DNA from 4 places in the Pantoea sp. B65 genome. Region 2 is predicted to be linked to each of the others. Evidence: predicted binding sites of a transcription regulator. Region 2 holds the regulator's gene; each other region holds the start of a gene.
The links. The regulator PurR, encoded in region 2, represses purine synthesis genes. The targets are predictions, from matches to a motif close to CANGCAAACGTTTGCNTG.
Positions count from the first base shown of each region.

Region 1: a site for PurR is predicted at 3,457-3,474, ahead of pyrD (quinone-dependent dihydroorotate dehydrogenase). Genes of this name have one in related genera too.
Region 3: a site for PurR is predicted at 3,572-3,589, ahead of rbsD (D-ribose pyranase). Genes of this name have one in related genera too.
Region 4: a site for PurR is predicted at 4,917-4,934, ahead of tusA (sulfurtransferase TusA). Genes of this name have one in related genera too.

Region 1 is NZ_JAHXPU010000041.1:174,158-182,301, forward strand. Features, by position in the region: gene rlmKL (bifunctional 23S rRNA (guanine(2069)-N(7))-methyltransferase RlmK/23S rRNA (guanine(2445)-N(2))-methyltransferase RlmL) at 1-67, opposite strand, end outside; gene JWF83_RS21165 (YcbX family protein) at 444-1,565, shown strand; gene JWF83_RS21170 (cell division protein ZapC) at 1,623-2,168, opposite strand; gene pyrD (quinone-dependent dihydroorotate dehydrogenase) at 2,354-3,364, opposite strand; gene ssuE (NADPH-dependent FMN reductase) at 3,622-4,173, shown strand; gene JWF83_RS21185 (sulfonate ABC transporter substrate-binding protein) at 4,184-5,146, shown strand; gene ssuD (FMNH2-dependent alkanesulfonate monooxygenase) at 5,158-6,303, shown strand; gene ssuC (aliphatic sulfonate ABC transporter permease SsuC) at 6,313-7,104, shown strand; gene ssuB (aliphatic sulfonates ABC transporter ATP-binding protein) at 7,101-7,889, shown strand.
Region 2 is NZ_JAHXPU010000036.1:280-8,423, forward strand. Features, by position in the region: partial or broken gene JWF83_RS14335 (RHS repeat-associated core domain-containing protein) at 1-1,126, shown strand, start outside; gene JWF83_RS14340 (YnhF family membrane protein) at 1,219-1,308, opposite strand; gene purR (HTH-type transcriptional repressor PurR) at 1,609-2,634, shown strand; gene punR (DNA-binding transcriptional activator PunR) at 2,666-3,574, opposite strand; gene punC (purine nucleoside transporter PunC) at 3,688-4,893, shown strand; gene cfa (cyclopropane fatty acyl phospholipid synthase) at 5,301-6,449, shown strand; gene JWF83_RS14365 (riboflavin synthase subunit alpha) at 6,556-7,206, opposite strand; gene JWF83_RS14370 (MATE family efflux transporter) at 7,440-8,144, shown strand, end outside.
Region 3 is NZ_JAHXPU010000015.1:3,148-11,291, reverse strand. Features, by position in the region: gene kup (low affinity potassium transporter Kup) at 1-749, shown strand, start outside; gene qseC (quorum sensing histidine kinase QseC) at 782-2,131, opposite strand; gene qseB (quorum sensing response regulator transcription factor QseB) at 2,128-2,790, opposite strand; gene JWF83_RS02955 (YgiW/YdeI family stress tolerance OB fold protein) at 3,013-3,408, shown strand; gene rbsD (D-ribose pyranase) at 3,601-4,020, shown strand; gene rbsA (ribose ABC transporter ATP-binding protein RbsA) at 4,028-5,539, shown strand; gene rbsC (ribose ABC transporter permease) at 5,536-6,507, shown strand; gene rbsB (ribose ABC transporter substrate-binding protein RbsB) at 6,537-7,412, shown strand; gene rbsK (ribokinase) at 7,477-8,144, shown strand, end outside.
Region 4 is NZ_JAHXPU010000015.1:353,966-362,109, forward strand. Features, by position in the region: gene iolD (3D-(3,5/4)-trihydroxycyclohexane-1,2-dione acylhydrolase (decyclizing)) at 1-327, shown strand, start outside; gene JWF83_RS04480 (Gfo/Idh/MocA family protein) at 409-1,422, shown strand; gene JWF83_RS04485 (sugar phosphate isomerase/epimerase family protein) at 1,497-2,381, shown strand; gene iolE (myo-inosose-2 dehydratase) at 2,428-3,324, shown strand; gene JWF83_RS04495 (DcrB family lipoprotein) at 3,388-3,945, opposite strand; gene JWF83_RS04500 (7-cyano-7-deazaguanine/7-aminomethyl-7-deazaguanine transporter) at 4,068-4,733, opposite strand; gene tusA (sulfurtransferase TusA) at 5,011-5,256, shown strand; gene JWF83_RS04510 (zinc/cadmium/mercury/lead-transporting ATPase) at 5,346-7,613, opposite strand; gene JWF83_RS04515 (lysoplasmalogenase) at 7,742-8,144, opposite strand, start outside.

The DNA.
Region 1 (8,144 bases), on a different contig from region 2:
GCGCTTCCAGTTCACTTTTTAATAGCTCTTCGAGCCCACGCGCCGTACTGGCAAACAGAGAATTCATATCGTCACTTACTGTCCTGAGAAAATTGTTGCGCATTATAGCTAATCACGGGCGCATGTCATAAATATTGACCATCACGCTGCAAGCTATCTTCGGGGTGGCAGCCTCGCGGGCAACAGAACGCTAGCGATCAGCGGGACATCTGCCCCATCCCTGGCGCTGCTGCAAGGTTTTATCAGCTTTAATCACCCCAGCGGCCTGATATTACCGAATCAATTAGCATTTGTACGGTGAGAGGGTTGTTTACCTGCTGAAATCATATTATTTGCGTCACAGCACTCCCTGCAATCAATGGCAAAATCCGCAGCTTGTTATAGTGTGGAAATCGCTGAATAAAGGTATGCTTTTATCACTATTTCAAATCATCAAAAAGCTTATGCATACAACATCTGTCACTCTGTCACGCCTGTTTATTCATCCGGTTAAATCGATGCGCGGACTACAGCTTTCCCACGCCCGGGTGCTGGAAAGCGGCCTCGCTTTTGATCGTATCTTTATGATCACCGAGCCTGATGGAAAATTTATTACCGCCCGCCAGTTTCCGCAAATGGTGCTATTTACCCCGGCGCTGACGCTGGAGGGTCTCTGGCTGAGCGCGCCGGATGGCAGCAGCGCCAACGTGCGCTTTACTGATTTCGCGGCTGAATCCGCGCCGACTGAAGTCTGGGGCAACCATTTTACCGCGCTGATCGCCCCGGAAAGTATTAATCGCTGGCTGAGCGGCTTCTTTCCGCGTCCGGTACAGCTGCGCTGGGTTGGCGCGGAAATGACGCGCCGGGTGAAGAAAAAGCCTGAAGTGCCGCTGGGATTTGCCGACGGCTATCCGTTTCTGCTGGTTAACGATGCCTCTTTGTTCGATTTGCAGCAGCGCTGTCCGGCCAGCGTCAAAGTGGAGCAGTTTCGTCCAAACCTGGTGGTGACTGGCGCCGCGCCCTGGGCGGAAGATAGCTGGTCGGTGATACGCATTGGCGATATTACTTTTGAGGTGCCGAAACCCTGCAGTCGCTGCATATTCACCACTGTCAGTCCGGAGCGCGGACGCAAACATCCCGGCGGCGAGCCGCTGACCAGCTTACAATCTTTCCGTAGCGCACTGGATGACAGTGGTGATGTTGATTTTGGCCTGAATCTGATTGCACGCAACAGCGGTGTTATCCGTGTTGGCGACCAGCTTGAAGTGCTGAAAAGCAAACCACCGCGCCCGTATGGCGCCGGCAAGGTAGTGGAAACCCTGCAGGTCACACCGCAGGCGGCAGGCAACGTTACCATTGGTTATCAGGGCGGCAGTTTCAGCGGTAATAACCAGCAGGTTTTACTGGAGCAGTTAGAGATGCAGGGACACAGTATCCCCTACTCCTGCCGCGCCGGCATCTGTGGCAGCTGTAAAATGACGCTGGTTTCCGGCGAGGTCAGAGCCATGAAGCAGGGCGCCATTCGTAACGATGGCACTATTCTGGCGTGTAGTTGTATTCCGGCTGGCGATATAGAACTGACCTGACAGATTTATTTAGCGCCGGGCGTAATTATGCAGGGCAGTCATGTATGGCTGCCGCCGTTATACCGCCTGGTCGTAGCGCAAGGCTTCTTTTTTTGCCTGGGGCAGCAGGCGGTCATGCATAACTTTGATCGCATCGCCCAGCACCATATTACGTCCCGCCAGGGTTAGCTGACTTTGCGCCAACAGACAAAGCGCGGCATTTTCACCGCTTTCCACCACCAGTAAACACGCCAGCTGGCCATTTTCACACAGCTTAACCCGTACCATATCGCCCTCACCCGGACGCCATTCAGCGTGGTGATAACTTTCAAAATGCCAGCTTTTAGGCATGAGCGGTTTCAGGAAGCGGGTGGCCACCAGCGCATTCAGTACCAGTTCCGCACGCTGATCGGCATTCAGATCCGCCATGCGGCACTTTTCATCGAAGGTAAAGAACAGCGCAGCATCATCAACGCAGAAACCCGACACGGCAAAAGCATCAGGGGTGAGCATTTTGCGCGGGAAACGGGAACGGAATAGCATACCATCCGCCAGATCGAGCATCATTCGATCGTGCTCTGCGTCAAAAAACCAACGCCAGTTGTCGTCAGGTTTAATTCTCATGGTACGCCCTTTAAGAAATAAATTGTTACTAACGCCGCTCTCCTGCACCTTGCAGATACAAAACGAAACTCAACGGCAAAATGAATAATAGACTAAATAATGACTGAATGGGATAAAATATAAACGAGCCAGAGGCAGAAATAAAGCCTCTGGCCAATTTAGCGCAGAATTGCTCTATCGGCAGGTCACAATTGCGTCACAATCTCTTTAATAAGCGACGGACCTTTAAAGATAAAGCCGGAATATATTTGCACCAGCGTGGCGCCGGCCGCGATTTTCTCACGCGCAGCAACCAGTGAATCAATGCCGCCGACACCGATAATCGGAATGCGGCCTTCCAGCTCCTGAGCCAGACGGCGAATCACTTCCGTACTGCGTAACTGAACCGGACGCCCGCTTAAACCTCCCGCCTCGTCACAATTTTTTAAACCGGCAACCAGAGAACGATCGAGGGTGGTATTGGTGGCGATCACACCATCAATATTATGACGCAGCAGGCTGCCGGCTATTTGGATCAACTCCTCTTCCGACAGATCCGGCGCGATCTTTACCGCTACCGGCACATATTTGTGATGGATTTTTTCCAGATCTTTCTGCTTTATTTTAATCGCCGCCAACAGCTCGTCTAATGCTTCCCCATATTGCAGGCTACGTAAACCCGGGGTGTTCGGCGAAGAGATATTGATGGCAATATAACCCGCATAGGGATAGACCTTCTCCATGCAAATTAAATAATCATCTTTGCCCTGCTCTACCGGCGTGTCTTTATTCTTGCCGATATTAATGCCGAGAATGCCAGTGAAGTGCGATTTCTTGACGTTTTCGATCAGATGATCGACGCCCAGATTGTTGAAACCCATCCGGTTGATGATCCCTTCGGCGGCAACAATACGGAACAAACGTGGCTTGTCATTACCAGCCTGCGGGCGTGGCGTCACGGTGCCGACCTCAACAAACCCAAAGCCCATGGCGCCTAAAGCATCAATGCACTCGCCATCCTTATCCAGCCCTGCGGCAAGTCCTAATGCATTTTTAAACGTCAGCCCCATACATTTTACCGGTCTGGACGGTAATTTCTGCCGGATTAAGGCTTCAAATGGGGTGCCGGAAAGTCGGCGTAACTGCTGAAAAGTCAGTTCATGCGCCCGCTCTGGATCGAGCTGAAACAGCGCTTTACGAACGAAAGGATAGTACATGCATACTCCTGAATTCCCGATGGCAAATCGGGGCGGTATTATCCGGGATAAAGAGAAGAAAAAACAGGATCTGAAACAAATCAGGTGAAATAAACGCAAACGTTTTCCCACAGCATGCCGCTGATTGCACTTCTTATCTCAAATCTGACTTAGATTTCCCGGATAAATCATTTAATCGCCTCCCGCGCCTCTGTCAGGATAACCTCATCTGTTCTGAATTAAGATTAATCAATAACTTTTAGTTATAAGGAGTCTTTATGCGCGTTATTACTCTGGCGGGAAGCCCTCGCTATCCTTCACGCTCCACGGCACTGTTAACCCTTTGCCAGACGGAGCTGGAAAAGCGTGGCGTTGAAGTGATTCCATGGAATCTGCACAACTTCCAGCCTGAAGACTTACTCTACGCGCGTTTTGACTCACCCGCTCTGCTGGCGCTGAAACAGGACCTGGAGAGTGCCGACGGGGTAATTGTCGCCACGCCCGTATATAAAGCTTCGTTCTCTGGCGCGCTGAAAACCCTACTGGATCTGCTGCCCGAGCGCGCACTCGAGCATAAAGTGGTATTACCGCTGGCGACGGGCGGCACTGTCGCGCATATGCTGGCGGTGGATTACGCCCTGAAGCCGGTACTGAACGCGCTGAAGGCGCAGGAAGTGTTACACGGCGTTTTTGCTGATGATTCGCAAATCACCCATTACGATCGCCAGCCGGAAGTGAATCAGGTGCTGGCCGCGCGTCTGGATGAGTCGCTGGATGCCTTCTGGCAGGCGCTGTCAAGACGACATCATACGCTGGCCACCGCAGTATAAGGAGCCCGGTATGAAAGGATTAACTTCCCTGCTTTCTGGCGTCGCACTGAGCGCCTTGCTGGCTTTCAGCGGCCAGGCCAGCGCCGATGCGCCAGCCCCCGCACAGTTCCGTATTGGCTATCAAAAGGGGTCGGTCAGCATGGTGCTGGCGAAATCCCATCAGTTACTGGAGAAAAGATTTCCCGCCACTGACATCCGCTGGGTTGAATTCCCCGCCGGACCGCAAATGCTGGAGGCGCTGAATGTCGGCAGCATTGATATCGGCAGCACCGGCGATATTCCACCGATTTTTGCCCAGGCCGCCGGCGCTGACCTGCTGTATGTCGGCGTGGAGCCACCAAAGCCAAAAGCGGAAGTGATTCTGGTGCCGAAAAACAGCCCGCTGAACACCGTGGCGGACCTGAAAGGGCATAAAGTTGCCTTTCAGAAAGGTTCCAGCTCCCACAATCTGCTGCTACGCGCGCTACGCCAGGCCGGTCTGAGTTTCAGCGATATCAAAGCTACTTATCTGACGCCGGCCGATGCCCGCGCGGCATTCCAGCAAGGCGACGTGGATGCCTGGGCGATCTGGGATCCTTACTACTCTGCGGCATGGTTGCAGGGCGATGTCCGGGTGTTAAAAGATGGCACCGATCTGAATCAGACCGGCTCCTTCTATCTCGCCAGCCGTACTTTTACCCATGCCCATGGCGCCTTTGTTCGTCAGGTACTGGATACTTTTACTCAGGCAGATGCCCTGACGCGTACGCAGACTGAACAAAGCATCGACCTGCTGGCGCAGGCGATGGGCTTGCCGAAACCGGTGATTGCCAGCTATCTCAGCCACCGTCCGCCAACGGCAATTACGCCGGTCGATGAGAAAACTGTCAAAGCGCAGCAACAGACCGCCGATCTGTTTTATGAAAATCATTTAATGCCGGTGAAAGTCAATATTGCCGATCGCATCTGGCACGACAGCCCGGTAAACCCATAAAGGAGCGCATCATGAGTCTTTCCGTTTTTTGGTTTCTGCCTACTCACGGTGATGGCCATTATCTTGGTACCGCTGAGGGTGCACGTCCGGTTGATCACGGCTACCTGCAGCAGATTGCCCAGGCTGCCGATCGTCTGGGTTTTGCTGGCGTACTGATCCCGACCGGTCGCTCCTGTGAGGATGCGTGGCTGGTCGCGGCTTCGTTGATCCCGGTAACCCAGCGTCTGCGTTTTCTGGTGGCATTGCGACCGGGGGTGATCTCCCCTACTCAGGCTGCGCGTCAGGCAGCAACCCTTGACCGCCTCTCTAATGGCCGCACCCTGTTTAATCTGGTCACCGGCGGCGATCCTGAAGAGCTGGCCGGAGACGGCGTGTTTCTCGACCACCGCGAGCGCTATGCCGAATCGGCAGAGTTTACCCGCGTCTGGCGCCGGGTGCTGGAAGGAGAAACCGTCGATTATGAAGGCAAGCATATTCATGTGCGCGGTGCGCGCCTGATGTTTAAACCGGTGCAGCAACCGCGTCCGCCGCTGTGGTTTGGCGGCTCCTCGGATGTGGCGCAGGATCTGGCCGCAGAGCAGGTGGATGTTTATCTGACCTGGGGGGAACCTCCGGCACAGGTGAAAGAGAAAATTGAAACGGTACGCGTTAAAGCGGCGGCACAGGGGCGTAGCGTGCGTTTTGGTATCCGTCTGCACGTCATCGTACGCGAAACCAATCAAGAAGCCTGGCAGGCGGCTGAGCGGCTGATCTCCCATCTTGACGATGCCACCATTGCCAAAGCGCAGCAGGCCTTTGCCCGTACCGATTCAGTGGGCCAGCAACGTATGGCATCCCTGCATGGCGGACGCCGTGACAAGCTGGAAATCAGCCCGAACCTGTGGGCCGGTGTCGGTCTGGTACGCGGCGGCGCCGGTACTGCGCTGGTGGGTGATGGTGAGGCGGTGGCGGCGCGGATGCAGGAATATGCCGACCTCGGGATTGAGACCTTTATTCTCTCCGGCTATCCCCATCTGGAAGAAGCTTATCGCGTCGGCGAACTGCTGTTCCCACATCTGGACCTGAACGTGCCGACGATCCCACAGCCGTCTAAAATATCAGCCCACGGTGAAGCAGTGGCACATGGCTTCGCCCCGCAAAAAGTATCGCAAAGCTAAGAGGTGACGATGAGCAAGCGACGCAACCGGGTGGTTAACCAGCTGGTTCCCTGGGCACTGCCGGCACTACTGATTGTAGTCTGGCAAGTTGCCTCGCAAAACGGGTGGTTGTCGACGCGCATTTTGCCGTCGCCGGAAAATATTGTGCTCACCTTCTGGCGTTTATCCGCCAGCGGGGAGTTGTGGCAACATCTGGCGATCAGCGGCTGGCGTGCGGTGATCGGTTTCAGTATCGGCGGTTCGATAGGCCTGCTGTTGGGACTGATTACCGGCATGTCGCACTGGGGTGAACGCCTGCTGGATACATCGATTCAGATGCTGCGCAATGTGCCGCATCTGGCGCTGATCCCGCTGGTGATCCTGTGGTTTGGTATTGATGAAACCGCCAAAATCTTTCTGGTCGCCCTCGGTACCCTGTTCCCCATCTATCTGAATACCTGGCATGGCATTCGTAACATCGACAGCGGTCTGGTGGAAATGGCGCGCAGTTATGGCCTGTCGGGCTGGAGCCTGTTTGTGCAGGTGATCCTGCCAGGCGCCCTGCCATCCATTATGGTCGGCGTGCGCTTTGGCCTCGGCCTGATGTGGCTGACACTGATTGTCGCCGAAACCATTTCAGCCAATTCCGGCATTGGCTATCTGGCAATGAATGCGCGTGAATTTTTGCAAACCGATGTGGTGGTGGTCGCCATTATTCTTTACGCCCTGCTCGGGAAACTGGCTGATGTCAGTGCGCTGCTGCTTGAGCGTGTCTGGCTACGCTGGCATCCGGCATATCAACTAAAAGAGGAAAACGCATGAGCGAGTTAGCAACCTCTCCGGCGCGTCTCAATGCCGGTATGCCACTGGTGATTAATGGTGTCGGTAAGCAGTACAGCGGACGCACTATTCTTAATAATATCAATCTGCATATTCCGGCCGGGCAGTTTGTGGCGGTGGTCGGTCGCAGCGGCTGTGGTAAAAGCACCCTGCTGCGCCTGCTGGCCGGGCTGGAAACCACCAGCTCCGGCGAGCTACTGGCAGGGAGTGCCCCCCTGAGCGCGTCGCGCGATGATACGCGCCTGATGTTTCAGGATGCGCGTCTGCTGCCGTGGAAAAGCGTGATTGATAATGTCGGACTCGGTTTACGCGGTAAGTCCTGGCGCAGTGCAGCGCTGGATGCGCTTGCGGCGGTCGGACTGGCGGATCGCGCCGGTGAGTGGCCCGCCGCTCTTTCCGGCGGCCAGAAACAGCGTGTGGCGCTGGCGCGGGCGCTGATTCATCGACCCGGTTTACTGTTACTGGATGAACCCCTGGGGGCGCTGGATGCGCTGACACGTATTGAGATGCAGGGACTCATCGAATCCCTCTGGCAGCAGCATCACTTCACCGTACTGTTGGTCACCCATGATGTCAGCGAAGCGGTGGCGATGGCAGATCGGGTACTGTTGATTGAGGAAGGCAATGTCGGACTGGATTTGCTGGTTGACCTGCCACGCCCGCGACGGCGGGGATCGGCGAAACTGGCGGAGCTGGAAGCCGAAGTGCTGGATCGGGTAATGAAACGTGCGCCGTCGCCAGCGGAAAAACGTTATGCCCGCGGCTGATTAAAAACGGGCGGCATTTTGCCGCCCGCTATTTATTACGCGTTTAATGCTTCAACCAGCGGGAAATTAATCTGTATAAAATTATCGTCATGACTAACAGATAAAACAAAATGGTGAAGAATTCGATCCAACTCCCCTCACTGTCCTGTCCTGGCAACCTCCAGCCCAGATTGAATAGCATCGTTTCCAGCATTAGAGAGGTTGAATAGAGAAAACTTTTCAATGGGCCGATCTGGCGTGACACAATAAATATGC
Region 2 (8,144 bases):
GCTGGAAGTGGATGCGCAGGGCGAGTTAATCAGTCAGGAGGAGTATTACCCGTATGGCGGTACGGCGATCCGCACGGCAAGAAGCCAGGCGGAAGCGGAGTATAAAACCCGCCGCTACAGCGGCAAGGAACGCGATGCCAGCGGGCTGTATTACTACGGTTACCGTTATTATCAGTGCTGGGCCGGGCGCTGGCTGAGCGCCGATCCGGCCGGGAACCTGGCCGGGCTCAATTTGTATATAATGGTAATCAATAACCCGGTGAGCTATCGTGATCCTGATGGGTTAATGCCACATAGAATTTATCCACCTGGCGAGCACCCCGATACTGATCAACGCATCTATAAAAAACTATCACAATGGACGGCAATGCATGGTGCTGAAATTATCGCTGAGAATCTGACGATCATTGCACAACAAGATAAAGAGAAACGGGTAGTGATTGAAAATAGTTTAAAACGCGCTAAAACGGTACTGGATAGGGCTCTGCTTATGGCACATAGTCATCCTTCCGCCACACAAACGCTGCTTGAACCCTATATAGGTAAAGCTGATGTTGAGTTATTTTCATCATTAGTCAAAGTTTGGGCGATGACCAGAGATGTTATTCAGACGATTCGGAATGATACAGTAAAACGCTCGCGATTTTCCCTAATAAGATATTTGCATGAAAAATCCGATGTTATCGCTGCGGCAATAGCTGATGAGGGCGCAGTTATTCTGGCTGAAAGCTTTTTTAGCGACTCCCCTGAGGTCAGGGTTAAAAATCTGATTCACGAATACAGCCATATGGAAACATTCAAAGATACCGCTTTGGGATTGAGTGTAACCGGTCCGGAAACGACCGATTACTGGTATCTTGATGATGAAATGACGGCAGAGCATTCCACAGATATTTTGTCACAGGGTATTATGGGGATCAAAGAAGAGGAAGGGATTTTCCAGACGGATGCTATCAGGAATAAAATAAGAGAATTAACCGGATACCCTACCCTGACGCGCAGGCAAGCTGTACGCGGCTTTAATAAATATCTTTGGATCCGTCAGGCGCTGGGGGTGCTTAATCCCGATACTGTCGCCGGATCGGGGATGGCGATTTACCGTGCCAGCGCTCACTATTTTGCGTAACATCAACGCATAGATGCAAAAAAAAACGCCTGACGCATACCCCATCAGGCGTTTCTTACCGCTAGTGGAAAAACCGCCGGGTGGTGAGAAAATCAGTTCATCACCGCAACAAAGCTAAAAGCGATAATCACTAACAGTGAGCCAACGGTGGTCATCAGAGATAACTTCAGATTGGTATCCATACTACGCTCCTAAAAGACCCATAAGTCATGAGTATACAATCAATAACTGTGTGGATTTTCCCACAGTTGCAAGTAAAAATCTCGTTTTCTTCTCACAGCCTTGATAGAATTCTTTTTTTCCGTTGCGCAACAACTGCAACACCGCGTTACTTGCCGTGTTTCCTGACGTCATTCTCCTTCCCGACGTCACTCAGAATGCAACAATGAACCCCCATGGCCGCCTGAAAATCGCCAGGGGTACGCAAACGTTTAACATGCTATTTATCAATGCGTTGAGATAAGCGCAGGAGTACCAGTTTAATGGCAACAATTAAGGATGTGGCGAAACGCGCCGGTGTTTCCACCACCACCGTTTCACATGTCATCAATAAAACACGCTTTGTCGCTGAAGATACGCGCGAAGCGGTTTGGGCCGCCATCAAAGCGCTGCACTACTCGCCCAGCGCCGTTGCACGTAGTCTGAAGGTTAACCATACCAAATCGATTGGTCTGCTGGCGACCTCCAGTGAAGCGCCCTACTTTGCTGAAATTATTGAAGCGGTAGAGACCCGCTGCTTTGCCAAAGGCTATACGCTGATCCTCGGTAACGCCCATAACGATCTGCAAAAGCAGCAGGCGTATCTGTCGATGATGGCGCAAAAACGCGTCGATGGCCTGCTGGTGATGTGTTCTGAGTATCCGGATGACCTGCTGAAAATGCTGGAAGAGAATCGCAATATCCCGATGGTGGTGATGGACTGGGGCGAATCGCGCGGCGACTTTACCGATACCGTGCTGGATAATGCCTTTGAGGGTGGTTATATGGCGGGTCGCTATCTGATCGATCGCGGCCACCGCGATATCGGCGCGATCCCCGGCCAGCTGGAGCGTAATACCGGCGGCGGCCGTCATGCCGGTTTTCTGAAAGCGCTGCACGAAGCCAGCATCCATGTGCGCGATGAGTGGATTGTGCAGGGTGACTTTGAACCGGAATCCGGTTATCGCGCCATGCAGCAAATTCTGTCGCAGAAGCAGCGGCCAACCGCAGTGTTTTGCGGCGGCGATATTATGGCGATGGGGGCGATTTGCGCCGCCGATGAGATGGGCCTGCGGGTGCCGCAGGATATTTCGGTGATCGGTTATGATAATGTGCGTAACGCGCGCTATTTCACACCGGCGCTGACCACTGTGCATCAGCCAAAAGAACGTCTCGGGCAAACCGCCTTTGATATGCTGCTGGACCGCATTACCAGTAAACGCGAAGATCCTCAGACCATTGAAGTGCATCCTTCACTGATCGAGCGCCGTTCCGTCGCCGATGGCCCATTCCGCGATTATCGTCGCTAATCTTCTGGCCGGCCACGGCGGTGGCCGGTGATCACGCCTCGTGCAACCACTCGGCATTCATGGTTTCCGCATCGCCCAGATAATCCAGTAGCCAGCTCAGCGCCGGCGACGCGCTCTGTTCTGCCCAGCTGACGCAACATGGGCTGTCGGGAAAACCCGCCGGCAGGCTCAGCTCCGTCAGTTCGCCACTGGCGAGCAACGGTGCGGCGAAGTGCCCGGGCACCATACCAACGCATAATCCCGCCAGCAGACAATCAAAGGCGGTATCCCAGTCCGGCGCCACCAGACGCCGCTGATTATCCAGCGTCCAGGTAATCCGCTTCGGTAAGCTGCGCGAGGTATCTTCCAGCACCAGCGACGGCCACTGACGAATCGTCTCTTCCTCTATCGTTCCCTGCTGCCGCGCCAGCGGATGTCCGGCACTGACCACGCAGCGCCAGTTTAGCGCCCCCATATCGCGAAAACCAAAACGCCCGCCGACCGGGATCGCCTGGGTGGCGCCAATCGCCATATCAACCCGCCCGTCCACCAGCGCATCCCAGACGCCATTAAATACCTCATGGGAAACCAGCAGTTCCATATCCGGGAAATGGCGATAGAAATCGAGTACCAGCTGGCGGCTGCGCTGCGGTTTAACAATCAAATCGATCGCGATACTTAACTGCCCGCGCCAGCCATTGGCCACCTGCTGACACTGACGGCGGGTGGCAAGCATTTTTTTGATAACAGCGCGGCCTTCCTGAATAAAAACTTTACCGGCAGCGGTAAGTACCACATCGCGATGGCGGCGTTCAAACAGCTGAACCGCCAGCCACTGCTCCAGCTGACGTACGGTATAGCTGACCGCCGAGGGCACACGATGCAGCTCACTGGCGGCGGCGCTAAAACTGCCGGTACGTGCAACCGCATCAACCACTTCAAGAGAATGTTCTGACCACATATCCTGCCTGCAAAATTTTTCAACGCAATAGGCAAATATTAGCGTTTCACAAGCCACAGTGCACCCGCTTACACTCTGCGCGTTACATCACCTGCATAAAAAAGAGTTATCTGATGATCAAGTCAAAAGGATTTATTGTTTACCTGGCGCTGTTAAGCATGCTGGGTTTTCTTGCTACCGATATGTACCTGCCGGCGTTTGGCGCCATGCAACAGGACCTGCACACCCATCCTGGCGCTATCAGCGCCAGCCTGAGTATCTTCCTTGCCGGTTTTGCCTGTGCGCAACTGTTCTGGGGGCCACTGTCGGATCGCATCGGGCGTAAACCGGTGCTGGTAATGGGGCTGAGTCTGTTTGCCCTCGGTTGCGCCGGTATGCTGCTGGTGCAGGATGCCACCCTGCTGCTGGTGTTGCGCTTTATCCAGGCGGTGGGGGTCTGTTCCGCAGCGGTCAGCTGGCAGGCGCTGGTCGTCGACCGCTATCACGGTGCGCAGGCTAATCGTGTCTTCGCCACCATTATGCCGCTGGTAGCGCTCTCTCCGGCGCTGGCGCCGCTGCTGGGCGCCTGGCTGCTGAACCATTTTAGCTGGCGCGCGATCTTTGTCGCACTGCTGCTGATTGCGCTGGCATTGCTGATCCCGACGCTGCGGCTTAAATCTGCGACAGTAAAAAACCGCGTCAGCGTGCAACCCCTGGTCAGCTTTCTGCTGTTGCTGAAATCGCGCATCTGGAGTGGCAATGTGCTGATTTATGCCGCCTGTTCCGCCAGTTTTTTTGCCTGGCTGACCGGTTCGCCGTTTATTCTTGCCGATCTGGGGCTGACGCCAGGCGATATCGGTCTGAGTTATATTCCGCAAACGCTGGCTTTTTTACTGGGTGGTTTTGGCTGTCGCGCGTTGCTACAGCGTCTGGCAGGCGCCACCCTGTTGCGCTGGCTGCTGCTGGGTTATGCCATCAGCATCAGCGCCATCTTTGCCGTGGCGCTGTCCGGCCAGGTAACACTGACGGCGCTACTGGTCCCGTTTTGCGGTATGGCGATGGCGAATGGCGCGATCTATCCGATTGTGGTGGCTAACGCACTGCTGCCCTTCCCCGAGGCCACCGGAAAAGCCGCAGCATTACAGAATATGCTGCAACTCGGTCTGTGCTTTCTCGCCAGCATGGCCGTATCGACGCTAATTGCCGAAACGCTGCTGACCACCACCGCAATTATGTTGCTGACCGTTGTTCTTGCTTTGATCGGATATGCGCTACAATTTCAGCGCAAGAGCGAAAAACAGCGGTTGGTCAAAGCAGTCGACGCCACATCACATCAGTGAATGAAATCATTTAGTTAGCTCGCTAACAATATTGTATTGAATATTGCCTGCCGTGAGCATATACTCATCTAAGGCAATATTATATAACAATAAATTAACATTATTTGGTCAGACCTGACAGGGCTGTCGTGGTGTTTTACGGCGTGGCATTCGCAACGCATCTCTGCAGGACCAAACCTGAGTATCGATATTGCAGCCAGTCGCGGGAAACCGGGGCAGCATATCTGCCGCCTGCGCTACTAACATCGCTGCAGCATCAGTAAGGCAAGGTATTTTTCGTTCATTTTCAATCCTCTGTTAAACGTCGGATATCAGGCGCACGGATTTTCCGTGAGTTCTCTCACAATCCTGTAGAAATTAGCTATTCTAATTCTCAGGTTCTAATCACAGCAGGTGATGGAGAAGCTATGAGTTCATCGTGTATAGAAGAATTGGGCCTGGAAGAAAATCACTGGTATCGCATCGTCCATGAAATGCTGCAGGTAGCCGGTGTGGAAGTGAATGGCTCTCACCCCTGGGATATCCAGGTGAAAAATCCCGATTTTTTCCGGCGTGTATTGCAGGAAGGCTCACTGGGGCTCGGCGAAAGCTATATGGATGGCTGGTGGGAGTGTGAACGCCTCGATATGTTTTTTCATCGGGTGTTAAAACATAAACTTGACCAGCAACTCCCGCGCCATTTCAAAGATACGTTGCGCATCGCAGCGGCACGGCTGACTAATCTGCAATCAAAAAAACGCGCCTGGATTGTCGGCAAAGAGCATTACGATCTCGGTAACGATCTTTTCTCATTCATGCTCGATTCCCATCTGCAATACTCCTGCGGTTACTGGAAACAAGCGAAGACGCTTGAAGAAGCGCAGCAGGCCAAGCTGAAAATGATCTGCGAAAAACTGCAGCTGCAGCCAGGCATGTCGCTGCTGGATATCGGCTGCGGCTGGGGCGGTCTGGCGGCGTTTGCCGCGCGCCATTATCATGTCAGGGTAGTCGGCGTGACTATCTCTGCCGAGCAACAGAAACTGGCGCAACAGCGTTGCGAGGGTCTGGACGTGACCATCCTGCTGCAGGATTATCGCGATCTGGCGCAGAAGTTTGACCGAATTGTTTCCGTGGGGATGTTTGAACATGTCGGGCCGAAAAATTATGCCACCTATTTTGACGTTGCCGACCGCAATTTAAAACAGGATGGCATTTTCCTGCTGCACACCATTGGCACGATTAAAACCGATATGAACGTTGACCCGTGGATTGATAAATATATCTTCCCGAACGGCTGTCTGCCGTCGATACGTCAGATTGCCGATGCCAGTGAGCCGCACTTTGTGATGGAAGACTGGCATAATTTTGGTGCGGATTACGACACCACCCTGATGGCATGGTATCAGCGTTTCCTTGAAGCCTGGCCGCAGCTGGCGGAAGATTACGGCGAACGATTTAAACGGATGTTTAGTTACTACCTTAATGCCTGTGCCGGTGCTTTTCGCGCCCGCGATATCCAGTTGTGGCAAGTGGTATTCAGCCATGGGATTGAGGGTGGATTGCGGGTACCGCATTAACGACGGGATGTATTAATGCAAAGGGAGGCATTAATGCAAAGGGAGGCATTAATGCAAAGGGAGGCATTAATGCCTCCCCTACGGTTAGGGTGTGATAGATCGCCCTTTATTGTTCTGCCGGGGATTCCGCTTCCGCCAGCAGCGCCGCTTCGCGCTGTGCCAGAACCCGCTCCACCGTTTCCACTATCGCCTGGGTCTGTGGGTCAATTTCAATATTGACACGCTGCCCCAGTTTTTTCTCGCCCAGCGTGGTACGCGCCAGCGTCTCGGGGATCAGGTGCACGCAGAATTTACTTTTAGTGACATCTCCCACCGTCAGGCTAATACCGTCAATACCGATATAACCTTTACGCAGAATAAATTTCATCACCTCTGCATCCTGCGGTTTAAACCAGATTTCGCGATTATTCTCTGAATTAATAATCTTGCAGATCTCAGCGGTGGTCATAATATGGCCGGACATTAAATGGCCGCCGATCTCATCGCTAAATTTCGCCGCACGTTCCACGTTAACTTTATCGCCGCTCTCCAGCTCACCGAGATTGGTAATACGCAGCGTCTCTTTCATCAGATCAAAACTGACCTGTTCACCGTCAACCCGGGTAACCGTCAGGCAGCAGCCGTTATGGGCCACCGAGGCGCCTAAGGCCAGGCCTGGCATCATCTCAGCCGGTAATTTGACGATGTGCGTACGGAAATTGGTTTTCTCTACAATAGACAGCACCTCAGCGGTGCCCTGCACAATACCAGTAAACATGCTTCAAGCCTCAGTCTGTTTTTGGCAATCTTAACACATCTGCCATGCTGCTCTGATACCAGCCGGCAGCAACCTGTGCTGAGTGTATAACATAAAGAGCGATTATCAGGCCAGGTGATTGGCTTAAAGCGCCACGACCGTTACACTACGCGGCTTAATCTACTGATTTATATTCATTCGCCCATCAGGGCGTTAAATTTTTTCACCCTGATAAAACCAGACAAGGTGTTTGTGTGCAGAAGTATCTGACAGAAGCGCGTCAATTATTAGCCCTCGCCATCCCGGTGATCCTCGCGCAAGTCGCGCAGACCGCCATGGGTTTTGTCGATACCATTATGGCCGGCGCCGTCAGCGCCACGGATATGGCCGCCGTCGCAGTCGGCACCTCCATCTGGTTGCCGACCATCCTGTTTGGTCATGGCCTGGTGCTGGCCTTAACGCCGATTGTTGCGCAGCTTAACGGTTCCGGCCGCCGCGATCGCATTGCCCATCAGGTTCGCCAGGCCTACTGGCTGGCGGGATCGGTTGCCGTACTGATTATGCTGGTGTTGTATAACGCCGGCTTTATCATCAGCGCGATGAAGGGGATGGACCCGGAGATGGCGCGTATTGCCATTGGTTATCTGCATGCCCTGCTGTGGGGGGCGCCTGGTTATTTATTCTTTCAGGTGGCGCGTAGCCAGTGTGAAGGGCTGTCGAAAACCAAGCCTGGTATGGTTCTGGGTTTTATCGGTCTGCTGGTCAATATTCCGGTTAACTACATTTTTATCTATGGCCATTTCGCTATGCCGGCGCTGGGCGGCATTGGCTGTGGCGTCGCCACCGCCTCGGTATATTGGGTGATGTTTATTCTGATGAAAGCCTGGATCAATCGCGCCTCTTCACTGCGCGATATCCGCTTAGCCAGCCGTTTTGATGCCCCTGACTGGAAAGTTCTC
Region 3 (8,144 bases), on a different contig from region 2:
CCATGGTACTGACCTCGATTCTCAGTTGTACGGTGGCGGTGAAAAACTGGAACTGGAACCGCTATCTGGTGTGGCTGATTCTGCTGATACTGCTGTGTATTGATGTGCCGCTATTTAGTGCCAACCTGGTGAAAGTCTTCTCCGGCGGCTGGCTGCCGCTCTGCCTGGCGCTGGTGATGTTTGTGGTAATGACTACCTGGAAAAGTGAACGTTTCCGTCTGCTGCGCCGTATGCATGAACATGGCAACTCACTGGAAGCGATGATCGCCTCGCTGGAGAAATCACCACCGGTGCGCGTGCCGGGCACCGCGGTCTATATGTCGCGCGCGCTGAATGTGATTCCGTTTGCCATGCTGCATAACCTGAAACATAACAAAGTGTTGCACGAGAGGGTAGTGCTGCTGACGCTGCGCACGGAAGATGCGCCTTACGTGCATAATGTCCGTCGTGTGACTATCGAACAACTTTCGCCAACCTTCTGGCGCGTAGTGGCCAGTTATGGCTGGCGTGAAACGCCAAACGTTGAAGAGATTTTCCATCGTTGCGGGCTGGAAGGATTAAGCTGCCGGATGATGGAAACCTCGTTCTTTATGTCGCATGAATCGCTGACTATCGGTGATCGGCCATGGTATTTGCGTCTGCGCGGCAAGCTGTTCCTTGCGCTACAACGCAATGCGCTGCGCGCGCCCGATCAGTTCGAGATCCCGCCTAACCGGGTGATTGAACTGGGAACGCAGGTAGAAATTTAAGCCACATGCGGGCGGCAGCGCCGCCCGTTTGGTTACCAGCTCAGGGTGGCGATAAAACCGCCCTGAGCCCGGTTGCTGAAACGCGCCTGCATGCCATGTAACTGGGCGATATTAGTGACGATCGATAATCCCAGACCACTGCCCGATTTCTCCTGTCCCGCTGGCCGATAAAAACGCTCACCAATATGTGCTAACTCATTCTGATCCACTCCCGGACCGTTATCCGCCACGCTAAATCCGCGACGCTGCAGGCTGATTTCGACGGTACTGCCCGCATGACTGTAGCGAATGGCGTTATCCAGCAGATTGCGCACCATCAGCATTAACAGCAACGAATGGCCGCTGACAACCACCGCTTCGTCCGGCAACTGCAGCGTGATCTCAACGCCGGCTTGCTGCGCCTGGTGATAGTGGTCGATAACCGCCTGTTGCAATAGCGGGTGCAGATCGATGGGCTGACGGTTTTCCAGTGCCGCTTCGCCATCCAGTCGCGACAGGGTTAACAACTGATCGACCAGCCGGGTGGCGCGGTCGATACCGGCGGTGAGATTACGCAACGCATGCTGGCGCATCGGCGGGTCATCGTGCGCCAGCTGCACCACTTCGGTTTGAACTTTCAGCGCCGCCAGCGGGCTGCGCAACTCATGCGCGGCGTCTGAGGTAAAGCGTCGCTCGCGCAGCAGCATCTGATTGATTCGGGCAAACAGAGCATTCAGCGCATCAACAATTGGCTTCACTTCTTGCGGCAAATAAGGTGTGGTTAATGGCGAGCCATCATCCGGCGAGCGCAGCTGCAGCTGCATAGCGATACGTTTTAGCGGCGCCAGTTCACGCGTCACCAGCCAGAACAGCAAAATTAGCATCACCGGCAGCGCAAACAACCACGGAGTTAAATTGGTTTGGACAATATCGCGCGTCATTTCATCGCGATACTCCCACTGCTGGCCGACTACCACCACGTAACGCCGATCGGGCGTCGCCAGCCAGACCATACGCCACAGATCGTCGTCATCGCGCAGCTTGCCGTCGCGAAAACCGTTTTGCTGATAGCCAAACAGGAAATCTTTGCCATTATCGCCGTCGTTCATCACCATCTGTCCGTCGCGGGTGAATATGGCGAACGCCAGCGCATCATCTTCCTGTTCACCACGATGGTGGCGCACCAGCTGTTTGGTTTTTGGCAGTGATTGCGCTGACTGGCTGCGATCTTGCGGATTCATGGTGGCGAGGCGTTTGGCAAATAGCATCTGCTGGGTATCAAACAACTCGTTGATTTTATGGCGGGTTTGATACCAGGATTCAATGCTGGCGACACCCCAGCACAGCAGTGTCAGCAGAATAAAGCCGACGATTAACCGCAGGCGCAAACTCATGCGCTTCATGAACCGGCTCCCAGCGTATAGCCGACACCATGCACGGTGCGGATAAAGTCGCTGCCCAGTTTTTTGCGCAGATGATGGATATGGACTTCCACCGCGTTACTGGAGACATCGTCATCCCAGCCATACAGTTTCTCTTCCAGCTGAGCGCGCGTCAGCACCCGGCCGGCATTCAGCAGCAGCAGTTCGAGGATCGCCAGCTCGCGCGATTTCAGCATCAGCGGCTCGCCGCGCAGGGTAACCTTATGTGAGCCGGGCTCCATTACCACCTCGCCGTGCTGCAATGTCGGCTGCAGCTGGCCATGCCGACGACGGATCAGCGCCTGCAAGCGAGCCGCCACTTCACTCAGGGCAAAAGGTTTACACAGATAGTCATCGGCGCCCTGTTGCAGACCCGCTACCCGCTGCTCCAGCGCGTCGCGGGCGGTGAGGATCAGTACCGGTACATCCTGACCGTTTTTGCGCCACTGGCGCAAAATATCCAGTCCGTCGATATGCGGCAGGCTGAGATCCAGCACCACGGCATCATAAGGGGCGGCCTCCGGCGCCACTAACCCCTCCTTGCCGGATAAAAACCAGTCAACGCTAAAGCCCAGTTTGCTTAAACCGGCTTTAATGCCGTCGCCAATCAGGCGATCGTCTTCAATTAATAAAATTCTCATCGGCGTCTCTTTTTCTCGCGTGATTCACAGCCTACGTAACCGCAGGGCGGCTTGTACAGGTTCTGGCGCGGAAAATCGGCTATTTACCGCAGGATAGAGAAATAAAATGGCGCGCTCTGCGTCCTTAAGATCCTGTTAAGAACCCTTTGCTTTAATAGTGTCCACACAAAAGGCGGCCGGCATCAATGCCGCCGCTTATCCTGAGGTAAAGAGGAACATAATATGAAAAAAACCGCCGCTTTATTCGCTATCGCCGCTCTGGTTTCCACCCCGGTGCTTGCCGTGAACAATGGTGGCTTTGTTGACCCTAATGCCCCGGCGGCCTCCATGCAGCAGGGGGGCTTTAATGGCCCAAATGGTAGCGTGGTCACGGTTAAACAGGCACAGGATCTGAAGGATGACAGCTGGGTGACGCTGCGCGGCAATATCGACAAACGTACTGGCGATGAGGACTACAGTTTCCATGACGCGTCCGGCACCATGACGGTGGAAATTGACCACAAGCGCTGGCAGGGCCTGAGCGTATCTCCGGCCGACAACGTTGAGCTGCAGGGCAAGCTGGATAAAGACTTTAATTCGGTTGAACTGGATGTGAAAAGCGTGCGTAAAATTCAGTAACCCAGTTAGTGCTCACCAACGGGTCAACAGAAGTTGGCCCGTTTTTTTATCGGTTAGGTGCTTTAAGCAAAATTTCCCCCGTCGTCAGCGAAACGTTTCGATGGCGATCACATTTCCATCACATCCTGATTGTTTTCCGCGGTGTTTTTTTTACACTCCCGGTCAGCGAAACGTTTCGCTCAGGAGTGAAAGATGAAAAAAGGCGCCTTACTGAATTCTGAAATTTCTTACGTGGTTTCCCGTTTGGGGCATACCGATAGCCTGGTGATCTGTGATGCTGGTTTACCTGTTCCGGCAGGTCCGCAGCGGATCGATCTGGCGTTGACGCACGGAATTCCCGGCTTTATGCAGGTCACCGAAGTCGTAACCAAAGAGATGCAGGTAGAAAGCGCCATCATCGCGGAAGAGATTAAGCAGCATAATCCGCAACTTCATAGCGAGCTGGTCGCTCTGCTCGAATCCTTGCAACAACTTCAGGGAAATACCATCAGTATCAGTTACATCAGTCATGAACAGTTCAAACAACAGACACAGCGTAGTCAGGCGGTCATTCGCAGCGGAGAGTGTTCTCCGTATGCGAATGTCATCCTGGTCGCTGGCGTGACCTTCTGAGGCTGGCATGCAACCTTTATTGCAACTGACAGGTATTGATAAATCCTTCCCGGGCGTAAAAGCGCTTTCCGGTGCCGCGCTGGCGGTGTATCCAGGTCGGGTGATGGCGCTGGTGGGTGAAAACGGCGCCGGTAAATCCACCATGATGAAAGTGCTGACCGGTATTTATAGCCGCGATGCCGGATCGCTGCAATGGCTCGGTAATGAAACCAGTTTTAGCGGTCCGAAAGCTTCGCAGGAAGCGGGTATCGGCATTATTCATCAGGAACTTAATCTGATCCCACAACTCAGCATTGCGGAGAATATTTTTCTCGGGCGTGAATTTGTTAACCGCTTTGGCCGCATTGAGTGGAAAAAAATGTATAGCGCCGCCGATGCGCTATTGCAGCGTCTCAATCTGCGTTTTAACAGCCATAAGCTGGTGGGTGATTTGTCGATTGGCGATCAGCAGATGGTGGAAATCGCCAAGGTGCTGAGCTTTGAGTCGAAAGTGATCGTGATGGACGAACCAACCGATGCGCTGACCGACACGGAAACCGTTTCGCTGTTTCGGGTGATCAGGGAGCTGAAAGCGCAGGGTTGCGGCATCGTCTATATCTCACACCGCATGAAAGAGATCTTCGAAATTTGCGATGACGTCACCGTTTTTCGCGATGGGCAGTTTATTGCCGAGCGCACGGTGGACAGCCTGAGCGAAGAGTCGCTGATTGAAATGATGGTCGGTCGTAAGCTGGAAGAGCAGTATCCGCGTCTCGATAAAGCGCCGGGTGAGGTGCGTCTGCAGGTGGAGAATCTTTGCGGACCGGGCGTCGATAACGTCAGCTTTAACCTGCGCAAAGGTGAAATTCTGGGGGTGGCCGGCCTGATGGGCGCCGGACGTACCGAACTGATGAAAGTGTTATACGGCGCGCTACCGCGTACCGGCGGCAAGGTAACGCTGGATGGTCATGAGGTACAGACGCGTTCGCCGCAGCAGGGCCTGGCTAATGGCATTGTTTATATCTCTGAAGATCGAAAACGTGACGGCCTGGTGCTGGGGATGTCGGTAAAAGAGAACATGTCTCTCACCGCGCTGGGCTACTTCAGTCATGGTGGCGGACGTCTGAAACATGCGGAGGAGCGGCTGGCTGTTGGCGACTTTATCCGCCTGTTTAATGTGAAAACCCCGTCAATGGAGCAGCCGATAGGCCTGCTTTCCGGCGGCAATCAGCAAAAAGTGGCGATTGCGCGCGGCCTGATGACCCGCCCGAAGGTGTTAATCCTTGATGAACCGACGCGTGGCGTGGATGTCGGGGCGAAAAAAGAGATCTATCAGCTTATCAACCAGTTTAAAGAAGAAGGGCTGAGCATCATTCTGGTGTCGTCCGAAATGCCGGAAGTACTCGGCATGAGCGATCGCATTCTGGTGATGCATGAAGGCCGCCTGAGCGGCAATTTCACCATTGAACAAGCCACCCAGGAAGCCCTTATGGCTGCAGCAGTGGGCAAGCAACACAGCGAGGAGTTAGCACATTTATGAGTACGCAAAGTTTACCTGTACGCCGCCGCCAGATTAGCAAAGCGTGGCTGCTGGAGCAGAAATCGCTGATTGCCTTGATTGTGCTGATCGCTGTTGTTTCCAGCCTGAGCCCGAATTTTTTCACGGTAAATAACCTGTTCAATATTCTGCAGCAGACTTCAGTTAACGCCATTATGGCGGTGGGGATGACGCTGGTGATCCTGACCTCCGGTATCGACCTGTCGGTTGGCTCACTGCTGGCGCTGACCGGCGCGGTGGCTGCGTCACTGGTTGGCATGGAGGTCAATGCGCTGGTGGCGGTGGCGGCTTCGCTGGCGCTTGGCGCCTTTATCGGCGCGATTACCGGCACCATTGTGGCGAAAGGGAAAGTACAGGCATTTATCGCCACCCTGGTGATGATGCTGCTGCTGCGCGGCGTCACCATGGTGTACACCAACGGCAGCCCGGTTAATACCGGCTTTGATGCCAATGCTGATTTGCTGGGCTGGTTTGGTATCGGTCGCCCGCTGGGGGTGCCGACGCCGATCTGGTTGATGGCTATCGTGTTTCTGCTGGCGTGGTACATGCTGCATCACACCCGGTTAGGCCGCTACATCTATGCGCTTGGCGGCAATGAAGCGGCAACGCAGTTATCCGGCATCAATGTGAACCGGGTGAAAATCATTGTCTACTCCCTGTGCGGCATGCTGGCAGCGCTGGCGGGGAGCATTGAAGTCGCACGCCTCTCTTCGGCGCAGCCGACGGCCGGTACCGGTTATGAACTGGATGCGATTGCGGCGGTAGTGCTGGGCGGTACCAGCCTTGCAGGTGGTAAAGGACGTATTGTCGGCACCCTGATTGGTGCGCTGATCCTTGGCTTCCTGAATAACGGACTGAATTTATTAGGTGTTTCTTCTTACTACCAGATGATCGTAAAAGCAGCGGTAATTTTGCTGGCGGTGCTGGTGGATAACAAAAGCAGTAAATAACTCTTCTCTACCCGGACAGGAAATAAAAAATGAAAAAACTGACTGCACTTGCTGTATTACTTAGCGCCACCCTCAGTGCCAATGCACTGGCGAAAGACACTATTGCATTAGTGGTTTCCACCCTGAATAACCCGTTTTTCGTTTCACTGAAAGAGGGGGCACAGAAAGAAGCCGACAAACTGGGTTATAACCTGGTGGTGCTGGATTCACAGAACAACCCGGCGAAAGAGCTGGCTAACGTGCAGGATCTGACGGTACGCGGCACCAAATTAATGCTGATCAACCCAACCGATTCCGATGCGGTAGGCAACGCGGTGAAAATGGCCAACCAGGCCAAAATCCCGGTGATCACCCTTGACCGCGTCGCGTCACAGGGTACCGTGGTCAGCCACGTGGCCTCTGATAACCGTTTTGGCGGTAAAATGGCCGGTGACTATATTGCGAAAAAACTCGGTGAAAGCGCCAAAATTATCGAACTGCAGGGGCTGGCCGGGACCTCCGCTGCTCGTGAGCGTGGTGAAGGTTTCAAACAGGCTGCTGATGCACACAAATTCAATATTCTTGCCAGCCAGCCTGCGGACTTCGATCGTACTAAGGGCCTGAACGTTATGCAGAACCTGCTGACCGCACATCCTGATGTGCAGGCAGTATTTGCGCAGAATGACGAAATGGCGCTGGGCGCACTGCGCGCATTGCAAACTGCAGGTAAATCTGATGTGTTGGTGGTGGGCTTCGACGGTACCGCTGACGGTATGAAAGCGGTTGAAGGCGGAAAAATGGCGGCAACTGTCGCTCAGATGCCGGAGCAGATCGGTGTTATCGGCGTGCAGGTGGCTGATAAAGTGCTGAAAGGCGAGAAAGTTAAAGCGATCAATCCGGTAGACCTGAAGCTGGTCACCAAATAAATCAAAGAAAAGCAGGGCACCGCGCCACCCTTTCCGGTGGCGCACTTTTTAGGACGATTCACATATGACTAAAACCGGTAAACTGGCTGTTCTTGGCAGCATTAATGCGGACCACATCCTTAACCTGGCGCAGTTTCCGCGCCCGGGAGAAACGGTGATCGGCAAGCAGTATCAGATCGCTTTTGGCGGGAAAGGGGCGAATCAGGCGGTGGCTGCCGGTCGCAGCGGCGCGGATATCGCCTTTATTGCCTGTGTTGGCGAAGATGATATTGGCGAGCGCGTGCGTCAGCAGCTGGCAAAGGATCGCATTGATATCTCGCCGGTAGAAGTGATCGCCGGAACCACAACCGGGGTGGCGCTGATTTTCGTTAATGGTGACGGAGAAAACTCCATCGCGATATATGCCGGCGCCAATGCGGCATTAACGCCGGAACGGGTTACCCGTCATCAACAAACCATTGCCGAGGCATCGGCATTGCTGATGCAGCTGGAGTCACCGCTGGAAAGCGTGCTGGCCGCCGCGCGTATTGCACGCCAGCATCAGACGCAGGTGATCCTGAATCCTGCGCCAGCGATACCGCTGTCCGATGAGTTGCTGTCGCTGGTGGATATGATTACCCCGAATGAAACCGAAGCGGAGATCCTTACCGGCATTGCGGTTCGTTCCGATGAAGATGCCGCGCGTGCGGCGGCAGTGCTGCATGGCAAAGGCATCGGTAAGGTACTGATTAC
Region 4 (8,144 bases), on a different contig from region 2:
AGCTTTACCACCGAGTTCCGCTTCCGTAATGCCGAAGGCGGCAAGCTTGACGGCGGGTTTATTCCGGTAGATTTCGCGGCGATTGCGGCGGGTTACGGCTGTAAAACTTATCGTGTCACCACCCTGCCGCAGCTGAAAGCGGCGCTGGAGGACGCGCGGAAGCAGACCGTCTCTACTCTTATCGATATCAAAGTATTACCAAAAACCATGGTGCACAAATACTTCAGCTGGTGGCACGTCGGCGGCGCGCGGGTGTCGACCTCCGAGCGCGTCGATGCGGTCGCCAGAATGCTCGACGAACATATTGAGCAGGCGCGCAAATATTAATCACTCAGGTGCCCGCAGCGCTTAAGCGCGGCACCGAAGATAACTTACTGATTCTCAACCCTACAAAATTCTGGAGATATCATGACGCTACGTTTAGGTGTTATCGGTACTGGCGCTATCGGTCAGGAACACATTCGCCGCTGCAGCAAAGTACTGCAGGGGGCAAAAGTGGTGGCGGTATCGGATATCAATGTTGATGGTGCCAGGGCCGCCCTTAAACGTCTGGGGCTGGAGGCTGAAGTCTATGCGGATGGCCATGATGTGGTGACCTCAGGCGAGGTGGATGCCGTTCTGGTCACTTCCTGGGATCCGACGCATGAAGAGTTTACCCTCGCCGCCATTGCCGCGGGCAAGCCGGTATTCTGCGAAAAGCCGCTGGCAATGAGCGCCGAAGGCTGTCGTCGCATTGTTGATGCCGAGATTAAATTCGGCAAACGTCTGGTGCAGGTTGGCTTTATGCGCCCGTACGACGCTGGCTATGTGGCGCTGAAAAAAGTGATCACTGACGGTGAAATTGGTCAGCCGCTGATGCTGCACTGCGCCCACCGTAACCCGACGGTGCCGGAAAATTACACCACTGATATGGCGATCACCAACACCCTGATCCATGAGCTGGATGTGCTGCGCTGGCTGACCGAAGATGATTACCGCTCCGTGCAGGTGGTATTCCCACGCACCACCGCTAAATCACATGCCCGACTGAAAGATCCGCAGATCGTACTGTTTGAAACCCAGAAGGGGATTCGCATTGATGTCGAGATCTTCGTTAACTGCGCTTATGGCTACGATATTCAGTGTGAAGTGGTCGGTGAAGAGGGGATCGCCAAACTGCCTGAGCCGCAGGCCGTGCTGATGCGTAAAGAGGCTAAACTGTCTGAAGCCATTCTGACCGACTGGAAAGACCGCTTTATCGATGCTTACGACGTTGAGCTGCAGGCGTTTATTAACGATGCCACTGCCGGTCAGCTGAAAGGCCCATCGGCCTGGGATGGCTACGCCGCTTCAGTCGCCGCCGATGCCTGTATTAAAGCGCAGAACAGCGGCGCCATTGAGCCGATTTCACTGCCTACCCGTCCAGCTTTCTACGCTAAGTAACCGCCAGCGCGACCCCTGAAGAGTAGCGGGGTCGCGCGGCAATAACCTGCTATTGATTATCCAGGGAGAGACTGATGAAAATCGCTTTTGATGTTGATGTCATTAAAGATTTGGGCATCACCAAAATGGTTCACCAGGTCGCGGACTGGGGCTACAAATATATTGAGCAATCACCGCATCCGCAGATTAACCCGTTCTATAAACATCCGAAAGCCAGCCGTGAAATTATGACGGAGTACAAAAACGCGCTGAAGGCCACCGGTGTTGAGATCTCCTCTTTTATCGTGGTTTATCGCTGGTCTGGCCCCGATGAAGCGCGTCGCCAGGCGGCAGTAAGAAACTGGAAACGCATGATTGAGATCGCGGTGGAAATGGGCGTGCCGGTGATTAACACCGAGCTGTCCGGTACCCCGAATGAGCCGGAAATCTGTGAAGAGATGTTCTATCGCTCAATGGAAGAGTTGCTGCCAATTATTGAGCGTGAAGGTATCCGCGTCGAAATTCAGTCTCATCCATGGGATTTCTGCGAGGAGAACAATCCAACTGTGGATATGGTGAAATCATTCCGCAGCGATCATGTGAAATATCTCTACAGCGTGCCGCATACTTTCTTTTATGACAAAGGGAAGGGCGATGTGAAAAGCATGCTGGAGTATGCCGGTGACGATCTGTCGCATGTATTGATCGCTGATACCATGAACCACACCAAGAATTGCCGCTATATCGTCAACCCGCCGGGCGTGGATGCCACCATTCACCAGCATGTGGGTGTGGGCGAAGGTGAGGTAGATTTCACGACGTTATTCCAGACGCTGCGCGAGATGAATTTTGCCGACCGCAGTTACAAAATCGGCGGTGAATCGATTATTGCCTCTTCGCTGTTTGGTTACCCGGAAAAAATGAAATTTCAGGCAGTGGAAACGCGCGAACTGATTGAGCGCGAATTGCTGAGTAAATAACACTTATGGCGGCTGAGCCGCCCTATCGAATGTCAGAGGCATTACGATGAACAAAGATAATGTGAAGTTGGCGATTGCCCCGATTGGCTGGACTAATGATGATATGCCGGAACTGGGCAAAGAGAACACCTTCCAGCAAATTGTCAGTGAAATGGCGCTGGCCGGTTTTACCGGCAGTGAAGTCGGCAGTAAATATCCGCGCGACCCGGCGGTATTGAAGCCGATGCTGGAGATTCGTGGGATCCAGATTTGTAACGCCTGGTTTAGTACTTTCTTCGCCCAGGGCGATAAAGCCAAAACCATTGATGAATTCACCAACCATATGAATTTCCTGCATGCGATGGGCGCCAAAGTGATTGGCTGCTCCGAACAGAGCAAGAGTATTCAGGGCACCACCCTGGCGGTGCTGGAAGATAAGCCGTATTTCAGCGATGAAGAGTGGCGTCTGACGGCTGAAGGCTATAACGAACTGGCGAAAATCGCCGCGACGAAAGGCATGCAGGTTTGTCTGCATCATCATATGGGTACCGGTATTCAGACCACGGAAGAAGTGGATCGCTTTATGGAACTGACTAATGACGATGTGTTCCTGCTCTTCGATACCGGCCACGCTTACTACTCTGAAGGCACGCAGGAGAAGATGCTGGCGCTGCTGACAAAATATCTGCCGCGTATCAATCATGTGCATCTAAAAGATGTGCGCGATGAGATTGTGGCGCAGGTGCGCAATGAGAAACTGTCATTCCTCGACGGCGTGAAGAAAGGCACCTTCACCGTACCCGGCGATGGCGTGATTGATTTCAAACCGGTGTTTAAAATCCTCGACGATTACGGCTATAAAGGCTGGATGGTGGTGGAGGCAGAACAGGATCCGGCGCTGGCCAACCCGTTCGAATATGCAGTAAAAGCGCGCAAATATATTCGCGAAACCGCAGGCCTGTAACTCACGGGCGCCGGTCAGTGAAAAACGTAAGGGGAGGCATTGATGCCTCCCCTTTTACCCGGCTTATTTCAGCTCAATGGTATTAATGATATTTTCCGCGTCGGTCTGCGCCTGCTGCTGATTATCCGCTGGCAGCGTTATTTGCAGTGTCAGCAGTTTGCCATCAACTTTACTCAATACCACCGAAGACCAGGAGGACTGGTTATTCGCTGAAATCACCGTATCCAGCTGTTGCGCCGGCTGACCTTTCAGATCGATGGATTTATTGGTGACCACCTGCAGTTGCGGATCGCGGTTACGCTGCTGCGCTTCCAGACGTTTAGCCAGCACATCCAGCGCTTCGCTGGTGGCGTCGCCGTTAATCACGATAATCGCCTTCTGACCAGACTCATCGGCATAAACATGCATATTGTTGGCCTGAGTCCCGAGCTTGCCGCTTTTATCGGACATGCCTGCCGGTAATTTGAAGTTCAGTTTGCCATCCATCAGATTGACGGTCTGCGCCGACTGGCTGCTGCTTGCGCCATTATCATTGGCAGCCGCTTTATCATTTTTACCGTCACAGGCGGCTAAGCCCATCACCAGCAAACCGATTCCTACATATTTCGCAATGTTACGCATCAGGATCCCTTTATATTAATTGCGTACAGATTTTCAGGCATTTATACAAACTGAATCAGCCGGTAAAAGCAACCGGCTAACTGTCACAGAATATACTCACCCCGCCTGGCGCGTCAGCAGCGTTATCCGAAATTCAGTTCGGTTTTATTGTTGCGTTCAGCGAGGCGTTTTAGCGCGGCATTCAGCAATACGCCGTAAGCCGGCAGGAAGAAGATCATGCAGATCAGCACTTTGAAGCTGTAATCCACCATGGCGATCTCCACCCAGTTCTGCGCCATAAACGGGTCCGGACTTTTGTAGAAGGCAATAAAGAAGAAGGCGAGGGTATCGCTGATATTGCCAAGGAACATGGCCGCCGCAGGCGCTACCCACCAGCTGGCTTTCTGCCGCAGACGGTTAAACACATGCACATCAAGGATTTGCCCTAAGGCATAAGCCATAAAACTGCCGCAGGCGATACGGGCGACAAACAGATTCATCTCGCGCAGTACCGCTAAACCCTGCCATTCGCCCTGATAAAACAGCGAGGAGAGGGCATAAGAGATAAACAGCGCCGGGATCATCACCAGCAGAATAATACGGCGTGCCAGTGGCGCACCAAAAATGCGTACTGTCAGATCGGTTGCCAGGAAGATAAACGGAAAGCTAAACGCACCCCAGGTGGTGTGTAAACCAAACACGGAGATTGGCAGTTGTACCAGATAGTTACTGGAAGTGATCACCAGCAGGTGGAATAGCGATAGCCATACCAGCGCATAAACGCGCTGACGCGGGGTAAACGAAATCATATGTAGCCTTTTTAATGGATGGGGTGAGGGAACCCAGCAAGAATTTTTTCGGACTATCTGTTTTTGCCATGCTGCTCGCGCACAGTGGCGAGCTAACTGGCGGCAACGATAATGCCGCTGATACCAGTAAACTAATCGGCCGGAATCTTACCGCTTTCATCTTCCTTTGCAATGGTTAATTTTAACGCAAACGTTAACGTATGGCATCTTACTTGCGCAGCAAGCGCTCAGGGGTAGAATAAGCGGCAATCTTGTTTTACTGCTGTATGAGAGTGCTATGAGCGATATCTTCGCCAATCCGGATCAAACCTTAGACGCGCTGGGCCTGCGCTGCCCGGAGCCGGTAATGATGGTGCGCAAAACCGTGCGCGTTATGCAGGAGGGAGAAACGCTGCTGATTATTGCCGATGATCCGGCGACCACCCGCGATATCCCCGGTTTTTGCCGCTTTATGGAACATACCCTGCTGGCACAGTCTGTTGATGCCGCGCCATATAAGTATCTGTTAAAAAAAGGCTTATAGCCGGACTTATCCCTGGCTGCGCGACGATGTTGCAGATAATCGCGTCTGCGGGCGGTATGGCTGCCGCCCGCAGAGAAGAGTGACCGGAACTATTTCTTCTGCAATAAGCGTAACGCATTCGCCGTGACCAGCGCGGTAGCCCCTGAATCGGCCAGTACCGCCAGCCACAAGCCGGTGATCCCCAGCAGCGTCGTCAGCAGGAATATCGCCTTCAGACCCAGCGCAATGGTGATATTTTGCCGGATATTGGCATGGGTGGCGCGCGACAGGCGAATCATCGCCGCCAGACCGGTCAGATGATTGTGCGTCAACGCGGCATCGGCGGTTTCCAGCGCCACATCGCTGCCGCCACCCATCGCAATGCCAATGGTGGCGGCTTTCATCGCCGGCGCATCATTAATCCCGTCACCGACCATTGCCACCGGTTGTTGCTGATTCAGCTCCGCCACCGCCTGAACTTTATCGGCCGGTAACAGACTGGCGCGGTAACCGATGCCCAGCTCAGCGGCAATCGCCGCCGCCGCCCGTGGGTTATCGCCGGTAAGCATAATGCTGTCAATCCCCAGCGCTTTCAGCTGGTTGATCGCCTGCAGGGCATCATCGCGCACACGGTCGCGCAGCGCAATCAGGCCAATTGGCTGCTGCTCTTCCAGCACCACGACGGTGGTTTTACCCGCGGACTCCAGTTCGGCAATTTTCGCCTGCCAGGCATCCGTCAGCTGGGTCAGTTTTGCCGGCGCGCTGATTAGCAGATGTCGCCCGTTGATACTGGCCTCGACGCCGCTGCCTGCCAGCGCCCGCTGTCCGCTGGCCAGCGGGATCGGCTGATTCAGCGTGGCGGCATGCGCCACAATGGCGCGCGCCAATGGATGCGATGAACCGGTTTCTACCGCAGCGGCTTTCAGCAGCAGGGCATTTTCATCCTCGCCGTTCAGCGCCACCACATCAGTGACCACCGGTTTGCCTTCCGTCAGTGTGCCGGTTTTGTCAAAGGCGATAGTGCGTACCGCACCAAGACTTTCCAGCGCCGCGCCGCCTTTAATCAGCGCGCCCCGGCGAGTGGCGGTCGCCAGTCCAGAGGTAATCGCCGCCGGAGTGGAGATCACCAGCGCACAAGGGCAGCCAATCAGTAATAGCGTCAGCCCTTTGTAGATCCAGGGTTGCCAGGCCGCAGCAAACAACAGCGGCGGGATCAGGGTAACCAGCAGCGCCAGCGCCATAATCGCCGGGGTGTAATAGCGGCTGAAGCGATCGAGGAAGCGTTCAATCGGCGCCCGACGCTGTTCGGCCTGTTCTATCAGATGCAGAATACGGTCAATGGCGCTTTCGCCACTGCGTGAGACCACTTCCATCTGTACCTGACGATCAACGCTGGTACAGCCTGCCGCCACTTTTTCCCCCTGCTGGCGTTCCACCGGCACTGACTCACCGGTCAGGGCGCTTTCATCAAAGCTGGCAAAGGCATCAAGCAGGCGGGCATCGGCGGGTAAGCGCGCCCCTGCCGCCACTTCAATAATATCGCCAGGGCGCAGCGTATCGACCGCCACCGTCTGGCGCTGGTCGCCGCGGATGCGCACGGCGGTGTCCGGTTTTAGCGCCATTAGCGCGCTAACGCCGCGGCGGGCACGGCTGGCCGCGAAAGACTCGAGGCGTTCGCCAACCAGAAACAGCAACAGCACCATTGCGGCTTCGGCGGTGGCGCCGATAAACAGCGCGCCAATGGCGGCAATGCTCATCAGGGTTTCAATGGCAAAAGGCGTGCCGCTACGCATTAACTGCACGGCTTTTTTACCGACCGGCCAGATACCCACCAGGGTGGTGGCGATAAATGCCATGCGTCCGCTGTTCTCATCAACGCTACTGAGTAGCCAGCTGGCCAGCATCAACAGGCTGAGCAGGATAATGGCGCGATTCTCTTGCCAGAAACTGGCGTCCGGCGCCGCGTTTTGGCCGCTCTGGCTACTCTTCAGAGTAAAGCCAGCCTGTTTTACCGCCTGCTCGACATCTTTGCTGATATCCGACCCGGCGTTAACCACCAGTTTTTCGGTGGCGTAAAGCACCCGGACCTCGTTCACCCCCGCAAGGCGGCTGACGGCGGTTTCGATTTTTCGTGCGCAGCTCGGGCAATCCATTCCGCTAACTTGCCAGCTAAAACGTTCGCCGGCAGGGGGCCTGTCGCCCTCGTCGTCGGGACTATCGCCCGATGCGCAGGCGCCATCCTGACAGCAGCTGGCCTCGACCGGCGCGGCGGAGAGCGTGGTGATTTTCTGGATAACCGGGCGTGCCGGTGTGGTGCTGCATGCCGGCTTTTTCGCCGCGTGGCGTTGGCCGCAGCCGCAGGAAGAGTGTTGATGCATAAAACCTCCCGAAGAGTCAGACAGCGGGCGATGCTGCCCGCCTGTCTCTGCATCCTACACTCTGGAGTCAACTCCAGAGTCAAGCATCAAATGCGAATTTTTCTCAACGGCTGCGGTTTTTTTACTGCCTACAGATAAAGTGAACGCACAATCATAAAGTGGCCCATAAAGTAACAGGCAGCGATAATGGCGCGATCGGCGCTGAAACGGCGGCGATAATGGCTGAAAAACCAGACTATGCTGGCCAGCAGCAGGAACAGGGTGCCCGCCAGCAGCGAGAAGCTGTAATCGGTGGGGTTGAAGAAATATTGTTCGGCCGTCAGCCATACCATCACCAGCGTCATACCAATAAAGGTACAGATCGGCCAGCGTAACTCTGCAAGGCGCGTCCAGATGGTGGCGATCAGCAGCGCACCGATAATCACCAGCGTCAGCGGAATCGGCCAGAAGAAGGCCAGCGTCATATGCCCGGCAAAGCTGATGGTATACAGCAGGTGCGAAAGGAAAAAGGCGCCAACCGCATACAGCATG